2 regions of the Streptomyces sp. NPDC049627 genome follow, and region 1 is predicted to be linked to the other one. Evidence: riboswitches for the same ligand, from Rfam matches in the RefSeq annotation. Region 1 holds a riboswitch; the other holds the start of a gene.

Region 1 (7,431 bases):
CTACCAGCTCCTGAACGCCCTGCTGGACGATCCGCGGGCGCTGGCCCACGACCCGGTGACGGTGAACCGGTTGCGGCGGGTACGGGAGGCACGACGGTCGGAGCGCTGACGACCGGCTACGGGCCGAGCATTTCCTCGCCCCCGCCGCCCCTACCCGTCCCATCCCTGGGGGCTGCGCCCCCAGACCCCCGCTTCGGCCCTGAAGGGGCCTCGTCCTCAAACGCCGGACGGGCTGGTGAGTCAGCCCCTCCGGCGTTTGAGGAGCGGGGGTCCAGGGGGCGGAGCCCCTTCGGGATGGGAATGGGGATGGATAGGGTCGGCGTATGGGCAGTCACAAGGATCTGACCGACTCGGACTCGACCGACTCCATGGACCCCCTGCCGACCCCCGCCACCCGGCCCGGCCGCGACGGACTGGCCGCCATCCTCGCGCGGCCCGCCCGGGCGCTGGTCGCGCTCGACTTCGACGGAACCCTCGCACCGATCGTGCCGGACCCCGAGCAGGCCCGGGCCCACCCCGACGCGCTGCCGGCGCTGGCCGCGCTCGCCCCGAAGGTGGCCGCCGTGGCGGTGATCACCGGGCGGCCGGCCGACGTGGCCGTACGGTACGGCGGATTCGCGGGCGTACCGGGGCTGGAGCATCTCGTCGTGCTCGGGCACTACGGCGCCGAGCGCTGGGACGCCGTCAGCGGCGAGGTCTCCGCACCCGACCCGCACCCCGGCGTCGCGGCCGTCCGCGCCGAACTGCCGGGGCTGCTCGCGAGCATCACGCAGGGCACCTGGATCGAGGACAAGGGCCATGCCGTCGCCGTGCACACGCGCCGCGCGGCCGATCCGCAGGGCACCTTCGACACCCTCCGCGCCCCGCTCACCGACCTCGCCACCCGCAACGGCCTCATCGTCGAACCGGGCCGCATGGTCCTCGAACTCCGCCCACCCGGCATGGACAAGGGCGTGGCGCTGAGCGAATACGTCCGCGAACTCGGCGCCGAGTCCGTCCTCTACGCCGGCGACGACCTCGGCGACCTCCCCGCCTACGCCGCCGTCGGCGAACTCCGCTCCGACGGCACCCCCGGCCTCCTGGTCTGCAGCGGCAGCGAGGAGGTCACCGAGCTGTCCGAGCAGGCGGATCTCGTGGTCGACGGCCCGGAGGGGGTCGTACGGCTGTTGCGGACGATCGCCGCTCACTCGGACTGATCGGGGTCCTCGTCCAGCGCGTGCAGCTGGTCCAGGAACCACTGGGCCGGCGGCAGCGCGGTCGCGGCCGCGGCCAGCCGCTTCGACCGCTCCGCCCGTTCCTCCGGCCGCATCGACAACGCCTCGTGCAGGGCCCGCGCCGTGTCCATCACGTCGTACGGGTTCACGGTGATCGCGTCCTCACCCAGCTCCGCGAAGGCCCCGGCCTCCCGCGACAGCACCAGCGCGCACCCCTGGTCGGAGACGACCGGCACCTCCTTCGCGACGAGGTTCATGCCGTCCCGGACGGGGTTCACCAGGGCCACGTCCGCCAGCCGGTACGCGGCCAGGGAGCGCGCGAAATCGTCCTTGACGTGGAGGACGACGGGTGTCCAGCCCGGCGTCCCGTACTGCGAGTTGATCTCCTCCGCCAGGCGCTGCACTTCTGCCGTGTAGTCGCGGTAGACCGCCAGGTCCTGCCGTGACGGGTACGCGAAGGCCACATGCACCACCCGCTCGCGCCACTCGGGGTGGTCGTCGAGCAGCTGCCGGTAGGCCAGCAGGCCGCGCACGATGTTCTTGGACAGCTCGGTCCGGTCCACCCGCACGATCGTCTTGCGGGCACTCCCGTCCGGCGCCTCGCCGATCTCCCGCCGCAGCGCCACCATCCGCTCCTCGACGTCCGGGCGGCGGGAGCGGTCGCGCAGGAACTCGGCGTCGGCACCCAGCCCGTGCACCCCGATCCAGGTGGTGCTCAGGGGCGGCCCGCCGGTCGGGGTGTGCTCGATGTGCTGCGGCCGGCTCGGCACGGGGGAGTACACGAAGATCCGCTCGCCATCGATCTCGTTCGCACAGGCCATGAAGCCGAACGCCCACCGCCAGGTCAGGAACCCCAGCCGGTCGGCGCCCAGCATGCCCCACACCAGTTGCGCCCGGATGTCGTCGGGCAGCATCCGGAAGTACTCCGCCGGCGCCCACGGCGTGTGCGAGAAGTGGCCGATCCGCAGGTCGGGGCGGAGTTCCCGCAGCATCCCCGGCACCAGGCACAGGTGATAGTCCTGCACCAGCACCGCCGCCCCCGGCGCCGCCTGCCCGGCCAGCGCCTCGGCGAAGGCGCGGTTGTACGTCTCGTACGACGCCCACTGGCGCCGGAACTCCGCGTCGAAGACCGGCTCCAGCGGCGTCTGGTAGAGCATGTGGTGGACGAACCAGAGGACCGAGTTGGCGATGCCGTTGTAGGCGTCGGCGTGCACGTCGGCCGGGATGTCCAGCATCAGCACGCCGTCCTCGCCGACCCCGCGCCGCACCGCCTCGCGGTCACCGTCGGACAGTGCCGAGCACACCCATAGGGCGCCGGCGTCCGGCCCGATCGCCGACAGCCCGGAGACGACTCCGCCGCCTCCTCTTCTGGAGTGCAGCGAGCCGTCGTCGCGCACTTCGTACGAGACCGGGCCTCGGTTCGACGCGACCAGCACCTTGGCAGCACCCTGCGCATCCTGCGTGGTAGCCATACGCCTCAACCTAGCCCGGCCCCGAAACGCTCAAACGTGCGGTTCCGCTCAGTGGCGGGTTCCGCATACGGCCGGATCATGACCGGAATACAGCCCGTACCGGGACGTCACGCGACCTTCCGCGTCGCGTACTCCGCGATCTCCACCATCGGCGGCCGTTCCTCCGTGTCCACGGAGTACGTGCGCGGCTCGAACCCGTCCTCGCCCCGCTCGAACTGGGTGAGGGAGGGCCGGATCAGATGCCCGCGAGCCAGTCGCAGCTGGGCCGTGCGGTAGATCGCGGCGGACATCCGGCCGAGGGCCTGCCCGTCCTGGTGGCGGTGTTTGCGGACGCCCACGTCCACCTGGGCCAGGGCGTCCAGGCCCACCAGGTGCAGGGCGTCGACCAGCATGCCCAGCTCGACGCCGTACCCGACGGGGAACGGGAGCTGTTCCAGCAGGGAGCGGCGGGCCGCGTACTCGCCGCCGAGCGGCTGCACGAAACCGGCCAGCTGCGGCCAGTGCATGTTCAGCAGCGGGCGGGCCATGAGCTCCGTCACCCGGCCGCCCTGGCCGGCCGCCCCGCCGAGCGGACGGTCGTACATGCCCTTGACCAGGTCCACGTCGGGGTCGGTGAGCAGCGGGCCGACGATGCCGGAGACGAAGTCGGAGGAGAACTCCTTCAGGTCGGCGTCGATGAAACAGACGATGTCCCCGGTCGTGGCGAGCAGGGAGCGCCACAGGACCTCGCCTTTGCCGGGCACGGCCGGGATGCGCGGGAGGATCTCGTCCCGGTGCACCACGGTCGCGCCCGCGGCGGCGGCCACCTCGGAGGTGCGGTCGGTGGACCCCGAGTCGACGACGACGATCTCGTCGACCAGCGGAACCTGCTGCATGAGGTCGTGACGGATGACCGCGACGATGTCGCCGACCGTCTCCTCCTCGTTGAGCGCGGGCAGGACGACGGAGACCGACTGACCCGTACGCTGCTTGGCGGCCAGGATCTGGTGCAGCGGGCGATCGGTCACGGACCAGGAGCGGGTGCTCAGCCAGCGCTCGACTTCTTCCAGCACAGTCTGTGGCTCCTCACTGTTCGTGATCACATCTGCTAACCGTGTGATCCATCTCGCGGTTCGGACGACTATCTCAACTGTCCTGGCCTTCGGTTACAGTCTTGAACAACGCGGATGACCATCGCATGTCCGGGGTCAACCGTTGTTAACAACCACATACAGCTCATCCAGAGGGGCAGAGGGAAACGGCCCGATGAAGCCCCGGCAACCCTCCAGTCGGCTCTCGTAGCGATCGCCGCATCACCGTCGATCGGCTCCGCGAGGCTCCCGGCTAGGGAAGGTGCCAAATCCGTCTCACGGCGAGATGCGTCGTGAGGAAGATGAGGAGAAAGGGCCTCGCCTCACATGGCTGTGCAGACTGTTGCAAGCACCACCGATTCCACCGTAGACCTCGGTCCCGCCGCGGCGCTGTCCTGCCGCGAGTGCGGTCACCGCGTCCCGCTCGGCCCGGTCTTCGCGTGCGAGGAGTGTTTCGGCCCGCTGGAGATCGCGTACGACTTCTCGGCCTACGACACCGAGGAGCTCCGCAAGCAGATCGAGGCGGGACCCGCGAACATCTGGCGTTACGCCCCCCTGCTGCCCGTCCCCGCCGACGTGGCCGACAAGCCGAACCTCAACCCCGGCTGGACCAAGCTCGTCAAGGCCGACAACCTCGCGCGCGAGCTCGGCGTCACCGGCGGTTTGTATGTGAAGGACGACTCCGGTAACCCGACGCACTCCTTCAAGGACCGGGTGGTGGCCCAGGCGCTGGAGGCGGCGCGCGCCTTCGGCTTCACGACCCTCTCGTGCTCCTCGACCGGCAACCTCGCCGGCGCGGTGGGTGCCGCGGCGGCCCGCGCCGGCTTCCGGTCCTGCGTGTTCATCCCGCACGACCTGGAGCAGGGCAAGGTCGTCATGGCCGCGGTGTACGGCGGCGAGCTCGTCGGCATCGAGGGCAACTACGACGACGTGAACCGCTTCTGCTCCGAGCTGATCGGCGACCCGGCCGGCGAGGGCTGGGGCTTCGTCAACGTCAATCTGCGGCCGTACTACGCCGAGGGCTCCAAGACCCTGGCGTACGAGATCTGCGAGCAGCTCGGCTGGCAGCTCCCCGACCAGCTGGTCGTCCCGATCGCCTCCGGCTCCCAGCTCACGAAGATCGACAAGGGTCTGCAGGAGCTGATCAAGCTCGGGCTCGTCGAGGACAAGCCGTACAAGATCTTCGGCGCGCAGGCCGAGGGCTGCTCGCCGGTGTCCACCGCCTTCAAGGCCGGCCACGACGTGGTCCGCCCGCAGAAGCCGAACACCATCGCCAAGTCGCTGGCCATCGGCAACCCGGCCGACGGGCCGTACGTCCTGGACATCGCGCGCCGTACGGGCGGGTTCGTGGAGGACGTGACGGACGAGCAGGTCGTCGACGCGATCAAGGTTCTCGCCAGGACCGAGGGCATCTTCGCGGAGACCGCCGGTGGGGTGACCGTGGGTGTGACGCGCAAGCTGATCGAGAACGGTGTGCTCGACCCGACGAAGACGACGGTTGTGCTGAACACCGGCGATGGGCTCAAGACGCTGGACGCGGTGGCCGGTACGGGGCTTACTGCGACCATTCGTCCCAACCTGGACTCGTTCCGCGAGGCCGGACTCGCATAGTCGTTCGTCTGCGGGCCGGTGGGGGCTGGTCGCGCCCACGCGGCGAAGCCACAAATTGAACACAGCCCCGCGCCCCTTAGGCCTGTTCACCTGACCGGAGGTTCCATCGTGAGCGTCAACGTCCGCATCCCCACCATCCTGCGCACCTACACGGGTGGCCAGGCCGAGGTCGCCGCCGAGGGCGCGACCCTCGCCGAGGTCATCGCCGACCTGGAGAAGAACCACACGGGTATCGCGGCCCGCGTTCTCGACGACCAGGGCAAGCTGCGTCGGTTCGTCAACGTGTACGTCAATGACGACGACGTCCGTTTCGAGCAGGGGCTGGAGACGGCGACGCCTGACGGTGCCGGTGTCTCCATCATTCCGGCCGTCGCCGGCGGCTGACCGAATGACCGATCATTACCATCGGTAACACGAGTTACTGAGAGTTCATCGAATTGCCCCCTCCGTGAGAGAAGCGGAGGGGGCAATTCTGTGTGGTTGAGCGAGGTACAGTTGGGGAACGTGCCGCCGATCCGCAGGTCGGCAGCCCTTCATTTCTGCCGTATGCCCGACAAGAAGTAGCCAAAGTGTGCGGGTTTTTTGCGGCTTTTGTTCCCTTTGCCGGGTCCGACTTGACCTGAAGTCAGGGGAATTGTCCCCACATTCCCGACCGGTCGTGCCCGGATTTCTCGTCCGATTGACCTGTTGCAGACGGCAGTTGGGCAGATACATTCAGCCGCGGTCGACGCGTTCCGGCGCACGCCCCCGACCGATGGGGGGTGAGGTCTGACCCGGATCCGCGAAGTGTGGATCTGTGCAAGGGCCAGTAATAGGGGAGTTAGGCATGGCTCAGGGCACCGTCAAGTGGTTCAACGCGGAGAAGGGGTACGGCTTCATCGCGGTCGACGGTGGTGCGGATGTTTTCGTCCACTACAGCGCGATCCAGATGGACGGCTACCGCACCCTGGAGGAAGGTCAGCGGGTCGATTTTGAGATCTCGCAGGGCCAGAAGGGGCCGCAGGCGGACATGGTCCGTCTGGCGACCAGCTGAAGCACGCGTCGACTCAACTCAGCGACGTTCTTCTTCGAAGGGCTCGCACCTCCCGGGGTGCGGGCCCTTCGCCATGCCCGGGGCCGGCGGCCGTTCGGGATCCGTTCGGGACCTGCTCCGGGCCTGTTCGCGGGAGGCTGACGACCCCGCCCGATCCCCGAGAGCCGCTTGCACTCGCAGGGGGCGAGTGCTAATCATTGCGTTAGCACTCTGAAGGTGAGAGTGACAAAGAAGGACCGGGTCGGTGAGGCCCGCAGGCCAGGTGGGGCAAGGAACCACGAGGCATGCGTGCCGTCCGTCGCGGGCGCGGGCGCGGTCCGAAGGAATCACCCCCAGTCCTGGAGGGACCACTTCACATGGCCAAGATCATCGCGTTCGACGAGGAGGCGCGGCGCGGCCTCGAGCGCGGCATGAACCAGCTCGCGGACGCCGTCAAGGTGACGCTCGGCCCCAAGGGTCGCAACGTCGTCCTCGAGAAGAAGTGGGGCGCCCCCACGATCACCAACGACGGTGTCTCCATCGCCAAGGAGATCGAGCTCGAGGACCCGTACGAGAAGATCGGCGCCGAGCTGGTCAAGGAAGTCGCCAAGAAGACGGACGACGTCGCCGGTGACGGTACGACCACCGCGACCGTTCTCGCCCAGGCCCTGGTCAAGGAGGGTCTGCGCAACGTAGCCGCCGGCGCCAACCCGATGGCCCTCAAGCGCGGCATCGAGCGTGCCGTCGAGGCCGTCTCCGCCGCCCTGCTGGAGCAGGCGAAGGACGTCGAGACCAAGGAGCAGATCGCTTCCACGGCCTCCATCTCTGCCGCCGACACCCAGATCGGCGAGCTCATCGCCGAGGCGATGGACAAGGTCGGCAAGGAAGGCGTCATCACCGTCGAGGAGTCCCAGACCTTCGGTCTGGAGCTGGAGCTCACCGAGGGTATGCGCTTCGACAAGGGCTACATCTCGGCGTACTTCGCCACCGACATGGAGCGTATGGAGGCCGTCCTCGACGACCCGTACATCCTGATCGCCAACTCCAAGATC
Region 2 (7,431 bases), on a different contig from region 1:
CCCCAGCGAACCCGCCGCGACGCATCCCGCCGCCTCGCCCAGTTCCGCGCTGCTCCAGATCCTGTTGCCGTCCAGGTCGAACCCGTGCAGCCGCGACTCGGTGTCCGACGTGGTCACCAGGGTCCGCCCGCCGACCAGGGTGGGGCTGTTGACGTCGGCCCCGCCGGAGACGGACCAGCGCACGGTTCCGTCGGCGGCGTCCAGGGCCACCAGGCGGTCGCCGTACGTGCCCGCGTAGATCACGCCGCCGGACACCAGCGGGGTGGCGGTCACCCCGCCGGGGGTCGTTCTGCGCCACCGCACACCGCCGTCGGCGGAGTAGGCCCGGATCTCGCCAGCGTCCGTACTCCCCGCCCCCACGACCACGGCGTCACCGGCGAGGACCGGCACGGAGCCGTGCTCTCCGAGGTTCCTGCTCCACAGGAACCGACCCTTGAGGTCCACCGCGCAGAGCAGTGACCAGGGGGTTTCCTCGTCTCCGCCGTACGTGGTGCAGAAGACCGCGTCCGCGGTGACGACCGGCGTCGACGCCCCTCCCCCTTGGAGCCTGATCCGCCACAGTTCCTCACCCTCGGCGGAAACGGCACATACGGTGCCGCTGTCGACGGCCGTGTACAGCACACGTCCGTCCGCCGACACGCCCGCGCAGGGCCCGCCCGCCGCATCCAGCTGCCCGCTCTCGTACCGCCAGGCCACCGTCGGCGGAGGAGTCGAACTGGCCTTCACGGACGGCGACTTCGAGGCTTTGCCGCCGGAGGCCCCGTCGCCGGAGTCCCGTGTGAAGAGGAAGCCACCGACACCGGCTCCCGAGGCCAGCACGCCGCCCGCGGCGATCGCCAGGAGGCGGCGGCGTGACGGCCCGCGCCCGGTACCGCCGGGCTCGGTAGGAAGATCTGCCACCGAAGGCTCGCCGACCACCGTGGCCGGAGCGACGTACTCGACGCGGCTCCGCGCCCCCTCCCCGGAGTCCCGGCCGGGAAGCCACCGTTCGTCGCCCTCCGGACGGTCCGCGGTGAAGGCCAGCCAGCCCGGGCGGGTGCTGTCCCGCAGTGAGCGCCCGGTGTGGCCGGCGGCCTCGACCACGGCCCGCGGGGTGGGCCGTTCCTCCGGCTCGGCGTTCAGGCAGGACTCGACGAGCGGCAGCACCCGCTTCGGCACCCCGGTCAGATCGAAGTCCCCGGTCAGGATCCGCAGCAGGATCACCGAGTCCTGACCCTCACCGAAGGGAGCACGGCCGCCGGCGGCGTACGCGAGGACGGCGCCCAGCGAGAAGACGTCGCTGGCCGGGCCCACCTCGGCGCCGTTGCGGATCTGCTCCGGCGAGACGTAGCCGACCGAGCCGACGATGGTGCCGGTTCTGGTCAGCGAGGTCGCCTCCAGGGCCCGTACGATCCCGAAGTCGATCACGCGGGGGCCGTCGGCCGCGAGGAGGATGTTGGACGGCTTGAGGTCGCGGTGGACCATGCCCTTGCCGTGGATCGCGCCGAGGGCCTCGCCGAGCGCCGCCGCGAGGGTGAGGACCGCGTCCTCGGGGAGCGGGCCGTGGTCCAGCACCGCGTCCCGCAGGTTCGGCCCGTCGACGAACTCCGTTGCCATCCAGGGACGTTCGGCCTCGGTGTCGGCGTCGACGACACGCGCGGTGTACGTACCGGCGCCGCCGACCGTCCGTGCGGCCCGCACCTCCTGCCGGAAGCGGGCCCGGAACATACGGTCCTGGGCATGCTCGGGGCGCACCACCTTGACGGCGAGCCGGAGCCCCGACCGGGACTCGGCCAGATAGACCTCGCCCATGCCGCCCGCGCCGAGTCTGCCCTCCACCTGGTACGGGCCGATCCGGCGCGGATCCGACTGCCGCAGCACGTGCACGACTCCCCCATCGCTTGATCGCCGACCGGCGGACGGGGAGGATCGTACGACGTACTCCACGGTCACATGGTCAGACGGCGGGGACGCAACGGCCTTCCACGGTGCGGTAGTTCCACTTCGCACCGTCCCGTACGAGTTCGCGTACGGCCGTCACGAAACGCTCGACATGCTCGTCGGGCGTGCCCGCCCCGAAGCTGACCCGGATCGCGTTGAGGGACTTCTCGCCGGGCGCCGCCTCCGGAGCACCGCACTCGCCCTGCGTCTGCGGGTCGCTGCCCAGCAGGGTCCGGACCAGCGGGTGGGCGCAGAACAGGCCGTCGCGCACGCCGATGCCGTACTCGGCGGAGAGCGCGGCGGCGAAGTGGGAGCTGTTCCAGCCGTCGACGACGAAGGAGATGACGCCGACGCGCGGGGCGTCGTCGCCGAAGAGGGAGAGGATCCGGACCTCGGGGACCTCGGCGAGCCCGGCCCGCACCTTCTCGATCAGGCCCTGCTCGCGGGCGACGAGGTTGTCGAAGCCCGCCTCGGTGAGGGCCTTGCAGGCGGAGGCGATGGAGTAGGCGCCGATGACGTTCGGGGAGCCGGCCTCGTGGCGGGCGGCGCTCTGGTGCCACTCCACGTCCACTCCCCCGTCCTCGCGCCGGGCGACCTTGCGGCTGGCGCCGCCGCCCGCGAGGTACGGCTCGGCCGTCTGCAGCCAGTCGGCGCGGCCGGCCAGGACACCCGAGCCGAAGGGGGCGTACAGCTTGTGGCCGGAGAAGGCGACCCAGTCGACGTCGAGGTCACGGACGCTCACCGGGTGGTGCGGGGCCAGCTGGGCGGCGTCCAGGACGATCCGGGCGCCGTGCGCGTGCGCGGCCGCCGCGAGCTCGCGCACCGGCCACAGCTCGCCGGTGACGTTCGAGGCGCCGGTGACGCAGACCAGGGCCGGGCCATGGGGGTCGCGGTCGGCGAGGGCGCGCTCCAGGGTCTCGACGGCCTGGCGCGGGGTGCGGGGGGCGTTGAGGTAGGTGACGCGGGCGTCGCGCCAGGGCAGCAGGGAGGCGTGGTGCTCGGTCTCGAAGACGAAGACCTGGCAGTCGGCCGGGAGGGCGGCGGCGAGGAGGTTGAGCGAGTCCGTGGTGGAGCGGGTGAAGACCACCTGGTCGGTGTCCCGGCAGTCGAGGAACTCGGCGACCGTCCTGCGGGCGTTCTCGAACAGGTCGGTGGAGAGCTGCGAGAGGTAGCCGGCGCCGCGGTGAACGCTGCCGTAGTACGGCGCGTAGGCGGCGACGTCGTCCCAGACGCGCTTGAGGGCGGGCGCGCTGGCGGCGTAGTCGAGCGCGGCGTAGGTGACCTCGCCGCCGGTGACGAGCGGGACGGTGACGTCACTGCCCAGAACGGGCAGAGGGGTGCAAACGGTCTGGTCGGCGGCAGCGGTGAAGACAGACATGGGGAACTCCCGTGAAGCGCATGCGAGTTGAGGGCACGCGGAGAAGAGAAAAAGGGTGCGCGGAGGCGGGGCTCAGCAGCCCTATCGCATTCGCTTGCTCACGGAAGACTCCCTCGAACGACCAGGACCCCTGGTTTCGAGAGGGGCCCGCGCTTGCCGTAGACCTCGCTGCCTACGGCCTGGTCTTCACCCGGGGCACCCCGCCACGGACGGAGGGTTGCCGGACAGTCGGCCGGGGCCTCATGACTGTCACTCATGACCTGGACAGGAACGTACGCGAAGTGATCGCGGTCCCGCAACTCGTGTCCGAATTACGGGACCGCCCTCCCGCAGCTATGCGTTGCTGGCCGCCACCCAGCGGTCGAGGGTCCGCTTGGCCGCCCCCGAGTCGATCGACTCCGCCGCCTTCGCCATCCCGGCCCGGATCTGCTCGGTGAGGGGGGCGTCCGTCGGGTTCAAAGCCACCAGTGCGGCGGCCGAGTTGAGCAGTACGGCGTCCCGGACGGGGCCCGTCTCGCCGTTCAGCAGGCGCAGCGCCACGTCGGCGTTGTACGACGCGTCCGCGCCCCGCAGCGCCTCCACCGGCACCAGGTCGATGCCGACGTCGCGCGGGTCGAAGGTCTCCTCGGTCACCTTGCCGTCGCGCACCACCCACACCCGGGACGTGGAGGTCGTGGTGAGCTCGTCGAGGCCGTCGTCGCCGCGGAACACCAGGGAGGAGTTGCCGCGCTCGGCGAAGACGCCCGCGACGATCGGCGCCATGCGCGGGTCGGCCACGCCGACCGCCTGGGCCTTCACCTTCGCCGGGTTGGTCAGCGGACCGAGGACGTTGAAGGTGGTCCGGATGCCCAACTGACCCCGCGCAGCCGCCACATGGCGCAGTGACGGGTGGAACTTCACCGCGAAGCAGAAGGTGATCCCGGCCTCCTCCGCGACCTCGGCCACCCGCTGCGGCGTCAGCTCCAGGTTGACGCCGAGCTTCTCCAGCACATCCGAGGCGCCCGATGCCGAGGACGCCGCCCGGTTCCCGTGCTTGACGACCTTGGCGCCCGTGCCGGCGATGACGATCGACGACATCGTGGAGATGTTCACCGTCTTCGCGCCGTCGCCGCCCGTGCCGACGATGTCGACGGTCGGGCCCGACACCTCGATCACGTTCGCGTGCTCGTACATCGTCCGGACGAGACCCGCGATCTCCTCGACGGTCTCTCCCTTGGCCCGCAGCGCCACCACGAACCCGGCGATCTGCGCGTCCGTCGCCTCGCCGCGCATGATGAGGTCCATCGCCCACGCCGTGTCGTCGGCGCTCAGGTCCCGGCCGTCCAGCAGGCCGTTCAGCAGCAGGGGCCAGGAACGGCCCGCCGCGGTGTCGCCTCCAGCGGGGGTCACAGCGCTCATAAGCCGCTCCAGGGTCAGGCGTCCCGCACTACGGGACGAGAATCTCAACGAGGTCCACCCTATCCAGCCACGGGGCATGGCGAAGGGCCCCGTCCGAACACCGGACGGGGCCCTTCTGCCGTGGCGTGGCGCAGCGAAGCGATCAGTGGTGGCCGTGGCCGCTCGTGATCTCCTTGTACTCCTCGACGGTCGGCTTGGGGACCTGGCCGTCCTCACCGAAGTACGCCTTGCTGAGCTTGGCGCGCAGCTTCTGGGAGCCCTTCACCTTGCGCTCGACGCCGTTCTCGTCGACCGTCGGGCCGATCTCGAGCGGCTTGTACTGCTCGTGCGCGGTGAGGGTGTGCAGCGCGTCCTGGCTGAGGGGCTCGTGCACCTCGATGAACTCACCGTGCGGCAGGCGCTTGATGATGCCCGACTCGCGGCCGTGCAGCACCTTGTCCTTGTCCCGGCGCTGCAGGCCGAGGCAGATCCGCCTGGTGATGATGAACGCGAGGACCGGTCCGGCGAAGAACCCGATCCGGACGAACCAGGTGACCGCGTTGATCGACAGGTGGAAGTGGGTGGCCCACAGGTCGTTGCCACCACCGACCAGGCCGATCATGTACACGGTGATCCAGGCGACACCGAAGCCGGTACGCGTCGGAGCGTTGCGCGGACGGTCCAGGATGTGGTGCTCGCGCTTGTCCCCGGTGACCCAGGACTCGATGAACGGGTACAGCGCGATCGCCGCGAGGACCACACCGAAGAGCACCAGCGGGATGAACACACCCAGGACCAGCGTGTGACCCCAGAGGTTGATCTCCCAGCCCGGCATGTAGCGGACCAGACCCTCGGCGAAGCCCATGTACCAGTCGGGCTGGGCGCCGGTGGACACCTGGTCCGGACGGTAGGGGCCCATCGCCCAGATCGGGTTGATCTGCGCGACCGCCGCGATGGCCGCGATGACACCGAAGACCAGGAAGAAGAAGCCTCCGGCCTTGGCCATGTAGACCGGCAGCAGCGGCATGCCGACGACGTTCTTGTTGTTCTTGCCGGGGCCCGCGAACTGCGTGTGCTTGTGGTAGAAGACCAGGATCAGGTGGCCGACCACCAGGCCGAGCATGATGCCCGGCAGCAGCAGGATGTGGATCGAGTAGAAGCGGGCCACGAAGTCGACGCCCGGGAACTCGCCGCCGAAGAGGAAGAACGAGATGTACGTGCCGACGATCGGCATGGACAGGATCGCGCCCTCGGTGAAGCGCACACCCGTACCGGAGAGCAGGTCGTCCGGGAGCGAGTAGCCGGTGAAACCGGTGAACATGCCCAGGACGAACAGCAGGAAGCCGAACAGCCAGTTGATCTCACGCGGCTTGCGGAACGCGCCGGTGAAGAACACGCGCATCATGTGCACGAACATGCCGGCGAGGAAGATCAGCGCCGCCCAGTGGTGGATCTGCCGGATGAGCAGACCGCCGCGCACGTCGAAGGAGATGTGCAGGGTCGAGCTGAACGCCTCACTCATCAGCTGTCCCTGCAGCGGGACGTAACTGCCGTGGTACTCCACCTCGTTCATCGACGGGTGGAAGAACAGCGTCAGGTACACACCCGTGAGGATGATGATGATGAAGCTGTAGAGGCAGACCTCACCCAGCATGAACGACCAGTGGTCGGGGAAGATCTTGCGCATGTTGGCCTTGGCCAGGGAGTAGATCCCCAGTCGGCCGTCGGCCCAGTCGGCGACGCGCTCGCCGGCCGGTGCCTTCCCGCGAGAGCGGGACTCGGGGGTCGTCGTAGTGCTCATCCGCGCTCCCAGAAAGCAGGACCGACGGGCTCTTCGAAGTCGCCGAGCGCCTCGAGGTAGCCCTCGTCGTTCACACCGATGCGCAGCTGCGGCAGGGCGTGACCGGCGGGGCCGAAGATCACTCGGGCACCGTCGGAGAGGTCGAAGGTGGACTGGTGGCAGGGGCAGAGCACGTGGTGCGTCTGCTGCTCGTACAGGGAGATCGGGCAACCGACGTGGGTGCAGATCTTCGAGTACGCGACGATGCCCTGGTGCGACCACTCAAGCTCTTGCTTGTCCTTGATGTCGTCGGGCTGGAGCCGGACGATCATCAGGGCGGCCTTGGCGATCTCGTTCTGGAAGTCGTGGTCGTGCTCCTCCAGGCCCTCCGGCTTCGCGAAGGTGAGGGAGCCGACCGCGACGTCCGAGGGACGCAGCGGCTCGTTGGTGTTCATGTTGACGAGCAGCTTGCCCTTGGACCACAGGGTGTGGCGCAGCTTGGTGCCGGGCAGCGGGCCGAGGTCGCGCAGCAGCACGACACCGGAGAGCGGGAACAGGGCCAACGCGCCGAACATCGTGTTGCGGATCAGCTTGCGGCGACCCAGCGCGGACTCCTTGGCGCCCTGCTTGAAGTCGGCCATGACCTTGGCCTTGACCTCGGGCGACGCCTCGATCGGGTGCCGGTCGTCGGCGACCTCCACATCGGACATCAGGGTGCGGGCCCAGTGGACCGCGCCCGCGCCGATGCAGAACAGCGCCCCGCCGAGGGTCAGACCCAGCGCGAAGTTCAACGCGTTGAGGTGACCGATCGGGAAGACGAAGATCGACTTGTCGTGCGGGATCGCGACGTACGAGGCGATGAAGCCGACGGTGGCCAGCATCGACACCGTGAACAGCAGGGCGACCGTGCGCTCGGACCGCCTGGCGGCCCGCTCGTCGATGTCCTGGATCCGGTGCTCGTGGGGCGGCAGGCCGG

The links. Region 1 has a riboswitch for S-adenosylmethionine ahead of thrC (threonine synthase). Riboswitches for the same ligand answer to the same signal wherever they lie in the genome.
Region 2: another riboswitch for S-adenosylmethionine. It lies ahead of ACIBU0_RS24355 (aminotransferase class V-fold PLP-dependent enzyme); the one in region 1 lies ahead of thrC (threonine synthase).

What each region holds. Positions count from the first base shown of each region.
Region 1 covers NZ_JBITLW010000006.1:146,950-154,380, forward strand. The annotation lists gene ACIBU0_RS17750 (DUF3263 domain-containing protein) at 1-109, shown strand, start outside; gene otsB (trehalose-phosphatase) at 324-1,196, shown strand; gene ACIBU0_RS17760 (trehalose-6-phosphate synthase) at 1,184-2,686, opposite strand; gene ACIBU0_RS17765 (glucosyl-3-phosphoglycerate synthase) at 2,794-3,738, opposite strand; SAM riboswitch class I at 3,899-4,065, shown strand; gene thrC (threonine synthase) at 4,084-5,367, shown strand; gene ACIBU0_RS17775 (MoaD/ThiS family protein) at 5,476-5,751, shown strand; gene ACIBU0_RS17780 (cold-shock protein) at 6,194-6,400, shown strand; gene groL (chaperonin GroEL) at 6,757-7,431, shown strand, end outside.
Region 2 covers NZ_JBITLW010000008.1:495,807-503,237, forward strand. The annotation lists gene ACIBU0_RS24350 (PQQ-binding-like beta-propeller repeat protein) at 1-1,860, opposite strand, end outside; gene ACIBU0_RS24355 (aminotransferase class V-fold PLP-dependent enzyme) at 1,937-3,298, opposite strand; SAM riboswitch class IV at 3,443-3,559, opposite strand; gene trpD (anthranilate phosphoribosyltransferase) at 3,632-4,696, opposite strand; gene ACIBU0_RS24365 (cytochrome bc complex cytochrome b subunit) at 4,839-6,476, opposite strand; gene ACIBU0_RS24370 (Rieske 2Fe-2S domain-containing protein) at 6,473-7,431, opposite strand, start outside.